DNA from 2 places in the Sphingobacterium daejeonense genome. Region 1 is predicted to be linked to the other one. Evidence: riboswitches for the same ligand, from Rfam matches in the RefSeq annotation. Region 1 holds a riboswitch; the other holds the start of a gene.

Region 1 (3,173 bases):
CTTAATAGAGTATATGATGCCATAAACTGCACAAGCTATGATTAACAAAATAAAAAATGCTATACCTGTTCCGAACGGCATGCCTAACGTATTCACGAAAAACACATCAAAATTTGATGCTATTCGTACTGAATACTGAATAACTCCCCATAAAATAAATGCTAACGCAAGGACGCCCCAACCAAATGATATCACTGCTCCTTTCCAGTTAACATGTTTTGCTTTTCTAAAATAGATCATCAATGCTAAGGCGGGGATTGTTAAAAGGTTTAATAAATGGACACCAATTGATAATCCCATGACAAAAGCGATCAATAAAAGCCATTTATTGGAGTCAGGGTTATCTGCTCTTCGCTCCCATTTTAGTGCTAACCAGAATACAATCGCTGTACAGAGTGAAGACATAGCATAAACCTCCGACTCAACTGCCGAATACCAAATGAATCCGTAAAGCTATAGGCTAATGCACCCACTATACCTGCTGAAAATATTTGGATGTATTGGATTGATGAACCTTCTTTATTTCCCAAAACAATTTTTCTAGCCAAGGCTGTAATAGTCCAAAAAAGAAAAACAATGGTCAGAGCAGAACAAATTGATGATCCAATATTCATCCATAGAGCGATATTGGAATTATTTCCGAGAGCAAAATTTGAGAATATGTTTTGGATCATTAGAAATAATGGTGCACCAGGTTGGTGAACAACTTCTAGATTTTTACTTGCTGCAATAAATTCACCAGTATCCCACCAGCTCACTGATCTTTCTACAGTAAAAGAATATACTAGAAGGGCAATGAATCCACAAAGCCATCCAAGATAATTGTTGATTTTATTATAGTTCATAATACATGGTTAGATATCAAATAAATTTAAGAAAGTATATCTATAAGAATTTCACCTTAACAATATTTAACAGCGGTAAAAAAACAGGCGAATGATTTCTCATTCGCCTGTTTGTATATTATTTATAATAATGGATTGTATCCTATACTAATTTCTCTACGATTTTTTTGGTTGGCCCTGGGTTACTCATGGTGTAGAAATGCAGGACTGGAACTCCAAAATCAATTAATTCTTTACATTGTTGGACTAGCCATTCTTCTCCAACCTGTCTTACATCAGCATTTGTTTTGCAGGATTCGACTGCATCGCTTAAATCTTCGGGAATATCTAGGTGGAATATCCGCGGTAGTGTTATAAGTTGTTTTTTTGTTGTCAATGGTTTTAATCCGGGAATAATAGGTACATGTATATCATTCTCGCGGCATTTCGTTACGAACTCTTTATATTTTCTACGTTGAAAAACATCTGAGTTACGATAAACTCTGCTCCCATTTCTACTTTTTTCTTCAACCATTTAAAGTCAGTATTGAAGTTTGGGGATTCGAAGTGTTTTTCTGGGTAGCCAGCGACACCTATACAGAAGTTTGTTTTTTCGGAGCTTCCTATATCTTCGTGCAGATATGATCCTTCATTCATATCCACTACTTGTCTTAGGAGGTCTGTAGCATAAGCATGTCCTCCAGGTGTTGGGATAAAATCTGCATCACCTTTTCTGGCATCTCCTCTTAGTACCAATACGTTGTCAATACCTAAGAAATTCAGGTCAATGAGTGCATTTTCGGTTTCTTCTTTAGTGAAACCACCACAAATCAAATGAGGTACTGCATCGACTTTATATTTACTCATGATTGCGGCGCAGATTGCTACTGTTCCTGGACGTTTTCTATAGGATACCCTTTCCAACAATCCATTAGCGTGTTGTTTGTAGAGGTAATCTTCGCGATGGTAGGTCACGTCGATAAAGGGAGGTTTGAATTCCATAAGTTCGTCCATTGTTTGAAAGATACTTTGAATTCCCTGTCCTTTTGCAGGCGGTAACAGTTCAAAAGAATATAATGTCTTGCCTTTCGCGTTTTTGATATGATCTACGATTTTCATAAAAATATATTAAGGCTTAGAGAGAACACAGCGGATCCTGATTCTTTGGCTTATCTTTCCCTAATCGGGGTAGAATGTAGCACCTTGACTGGTGTCAGGTTGCTAAGGCTTCAGCGGGTCTATTCCCTCTGCCTTTCTCTATAAGCGAGGGCTAATATCGTTATTAGCAACTTAATCTCAAAATGTTATGCGAAAAAAGAAGGGAATTCATGTGAATTCCCTTCTTTTTTATTCCAAATACATGTCTATCAATCCTTCAGGTAACTTGAGGACGATTATTTTTTCTTCTGGATCTATACCTACAATAAAATCTTCATTTAGTGGGAACATGGCATCTCTACCATCAATGTCCACTGTTGCTATAAATTGTTGGGGCATTTCTTGTACATGGGTTATTTCTCCCAGTTCTCCTTCGCCTTCTTCGATTGCTATAAATCCGACTAAATCATGGTATGTAAAATCATCAGGATCACGTTCGGGCATTTTGTCATTTGGCAGATATACGCTTTTTCTTAATAGCGGTTGGGCTTTATCGATATGGTCAATATCTTCAAAATTGACATAGGCAGTGCTATTATTCTGTAGTTTAATTTTATCTACGAAGAAAGGGACTAATTTTTTATCTAATTCCAAAAACACCATTTCCAAATCCAAGTCCATATAATTATCGAACTCGAAGAACATTTGTACTTCTCCTTTCAACCCTCTGGTTTTGCTAATATATCCTATATAAAAACACTGATCCTTAGTCATACTTTAATATTAATTTGCAAAAATACGAATTATTAATAGGTAATATTTAATCTTCCTAATTTATCCTTTTTCTGGAGTTTGTATTTATAAAAAAAGCCGATCTAAGATTAGACCGGCATTTTCAAATACTTTAGAGTAAGGATTAACCTTCAGTTTCTTCAGTGTTTTCTGCAGCATCAGCAGCTTCTTCTGCTTCTTCTGTAGCTGTTTCTTCAGCAACAGGGGCATTTTTAGCAGCGATAGCGGCAGCTTTTTCTTCTTTTTTCTTAGCTTCAGCAGCTAGAGCAGCTTTTTTAGCATCATCTTTAGATTTTGCCAAGCCTGATTTTTTGCCTTCGATTTGTGCATCTTTTCCTTCAGTCCAAGCTGCGAAAAGCTCTTCAGCTTTAGCTTCATCAAAAGCACCTTTTTTCACACCACCTTGTAAGTGTTTTTTGTACAATACACCTTTGTAAGAAAGGATAGCGCGAACAGTGT
Region 2 (3,173 bases), 830 kb from region 1:
AACACGTTTAAACATACGGTAAATATGAACAAAACTTTGGAAAAAATTACATCAATTCGCCTAAAAAGGAAGCTTTACGAGAAAATTAACGAATTTTAACAAATGAGTTTTTTGGTTTTTAACTAGGCTGTTTATCCGACAATTATAATAGCAAAAACTGTACCTAAAACAGTTTTTGTTACCATAAACTTTACCTTATTAAATATATTTACCTATTTTTACGTGATTTATTATTGGGGACATGTTAAAACAAACTTTACAGCAAAAACTATTACAAAAACTTTCACCGCAACAAATTCAATTCATCAAATTGCTACAGGTGCCAACAGTTTCATTGGACGCCCGCATCAAAGAAGAATTGGAAGAAAACCCTGCGCTGGAGGACGGTAGTTTGACTAACATGAACGACCCCGTGGAAGAATATCCCGATAAAGATCCGGATGATGACTTCAACATGGAAGAAAACAGCTATGAAGATGAATTCAGTGTTGATGAATATATCCAAGAAGATGACTACAAAGACTATGGCGGTGGATATGACCATGATGATGAAGACGGAAAAAAAGAAATCCCTATCGCTGTACAAGATTCTTTCTACGAAAATCTACAAAACCAACTTGATCTACTAGCACTATCTGATAAAGATTATATAGTTGGTCAACAAATAATCGGATCTCTTGATGACGATGGTTACCTAAGGAGACCTATCCTATCTTTGATTGACGACCTTGCGTTTTCACAAAATGTAATTGTTGAAGAAGAAGATGTCGAAGACATACTCAAGATTGTTCAATCATTTGACCCTGCCGGCATTGGAGCAAGGAATCTTCAGGAATGCTTGGCAATCCAGTTAAGAAAGAAAGATCTCACCAACCCGATTATCCAACAAGCGATGATGGTCGTGGAAAATTACCTCGATGAATTCACGAAGAAACATTACGATAAAATCGAAAAGCAATTAGGTGTAAACTCTGAGGAGCTGAAAGAAATCGTCAATGAAATTCTTAAGTTGAATCCTAAGCCAGGTGATTCAGGTGCAGCTGCAGGAAAACAATTGCAGATTATCCCTGACTTCCATATCTCCAATAATGATGGTATCCTGCACTTGACCTTAAATGGCAGAAACGCCCCTGAACTAAGAGTTTCAAGGTCTTATCAAGAAATGTTTGAGCATTACGAAAAAGCGGAAAAAAACGACAAAAAAATGCGTGAAGCAGTTCAGTTTGTTAAACAGAAACTTGATTCCGCAAAATGGTTTATCGATGCCATCAAACAAAGACAACAGACTCTTTTGAAAACCATGAATGCTATCATGGAATATCAATATGACTACTTCCTAACTGGCGACGACAGAATGCTTAAACCAATGATTTTAAAGGATATAGCCGACAAGATCGAAATGGATATTTCAACTGTATCCCGCGTTGCCAACTCCAAATACGTGCAAACAGAATTCGGAACTTTCTTATTAAAATCATTCTTCTCAGAAGCTATTCAAACAGAATCTGGCGAGGAAGTTTCTAACAAAGAAGTGAAAAAGATTCTAGAGGAGTGTATTGCTAACGAAGACAAGAGAAAACCTTTGGCAGATGAGAAATTAACCGAAATCCTGAAGGAAAAAGGTTATTCGATCGCGAGGCGTACTGTTGCTAAATACCGTGAAGCAATGAACATCCCGGTAGCACGTTTAAGAAAAGAATTATAAAATTTTATTTTCACTTGCATATTAAAATATAATCTACTAAGTTTGTAGAGTATTCAGAATTGCACGAGCAATACCAACCGAGTGAAAGACACCGCGGTGGTAAATCGATACGGGCGGCAAGCCAAAATAAAAGAATATTGCAAGGTCTTAAAATAGACTTCTCTGAATGCAATTATGGTTAAACCCTTTAAACATTAATTGTATGTCCAACACAAAACCCTTACAACAACACCTAGTGGAACAATTCCACCACTACAGCACCAATGAATTGGTAATTCTAAACAATGACTTAGTTAGATCAAACTGGGGAAAAAATAAAACAGCTTTCAGAACTGCTTTGTTGAGCACCTTATCTAAACGAGGAATTGATCTCTCCGCAATAATCAGCACCGAAGACGGATTTACTCAAATACAACGAGTACCAGTCAAATTATCAGAAAATAGACTTATTCCGGAATAGGTAGAAATAGACATTAGACAATAGACATTAGACATTAGAAATGGTATGACGCCGTAAATGTCTATAGCCTATTGTCTATTGTCTTCGTCTTAGCAGTCTAAGGCTCAATAGTCTTAAGCATATAGTATTATGTCTTTTGTCTTTTGTCTTACGTCTACTGTCTTTTGTCTTACGTCTACTGTCTTTTGTCTTACGTCTACTGTCTCACATCTCACATCTCATATCTCACATCTCATATCTACCTAAAGCATACAAAGCGAAAGTCCCAAGCCAATGACTTCCCATATAATCATCTTTTGCACTTAAATTGCCAATCGAGAAATTGAAATGTTCAACAGCATCTTTTTCAGGTGCTCCAATGCAGGGTCCATTTTCGAAATCCCAAAAAGACAAGCCGCTCTACTATAGTTTAACCCATCCAAGTGGACCAACTTACCATCACTCCTATCTTTCACGAGTGCAGGTTCTAATTTAAATTCATCATTGAACAAATCAGGCATAAAAGCTTTCAACCATGTAATGTATTCTGATTTATCCAAGACTTTGCTCATCAAATATGCTTCTTCCAAACAAGGTGATAAAAAGTCGTAACCGCTGGGTTCATAAGCTAGATCACAATTCTTGTCGTCCTTGAACAATCGAATAGAATTTTCCTTTAATGCTTGTTTAAAAGTATCATCGCCTACTGTATTGGCATAATCCAAGGATAAAGAAAGACTAAAAGCTGAATTATCATGCTGTCCTGCACGGATCGGGTAGACCAACTTTGGAAGATATTCTTTATAGCGAGTAACCAACAGGTCTACCAATGGTTGAAGTGAGGCTTTCCATCTTTTGGCATCCACATCCTCCCAAGTAGACAATTCTTCCTGTAATTTAAACAACCAAGCCCAACCATAGGTCCTTTCAAAGCTCAAATTATTTTTATCATTGAAAAAGGCTAATTCCACAGCAACATTCTCTGGCGTAATATGCTGATTCAATGCCGCTCTTACCTTTCCGGCATTG

Evidence for each region. A riboswitch is a leader RNA that binds a small molecule or an ion and turns the genes downstream of it on or off. The one in region 1 is predicted to bind S-adenosylmethionine.
Region 2: it holds a riboswitch for S-adenosylmethionine, as region 1 does, so the genes downstream of both, FGL31_RS15850 (5-oxoprolinase) here and FGL31_RS19605 (methylenetetrahydrofolate reductase) in region 1, are expected to answer to the same signal.

Annotation. Positions count from the first base shown of each region.
Region 1 covers NZ_LR590470.1:4,095,414-4,098,586, forward strand. The annotation lists gene FGL31_RS19595 (protein O-mannosyl-transferase family) at 1-300, opposite strand, end outside; partial or broken gene FGL31_RS30590 (glycosyltransferase family 117 protein) at 274-845, opposite strand; partial or broken gene FGL31_RS19605 (methylenetetrahydrofolate reductase) at 988-1,943, opposite strand; SAM riboswitch class I at 1,991-2,090, opposite strand; gene rimM (ribosome maturation factor RimM) at 2,172-2,696, opposite strand; gene FGL31_RS19615 (30S ribosomal protein S16) at 2,839-3,173, opposite strand, start outside.
Region 2 covers NZ_LR590470.1:3,265,690-3,268,862, forward strand. The annotation lists gene FGL31_RS15840 (transglycosylase domain-containing protein) at 1-15, opposite strand, end outside; gene rpoN (RNA polymerase factor sigma-54) at 242-1,705, shown strand; SAM-I-IV-variant riboswitch at 1,750-1,844, shown strand; gene FGL31_RS15850 (5-oxoprolinase) at 1,908-2,165, shown strand; partial or broken gene FGL31_RS15855 (DUF2891 domain-containing protein) at 2,391-3,173, opposite strand, start outside.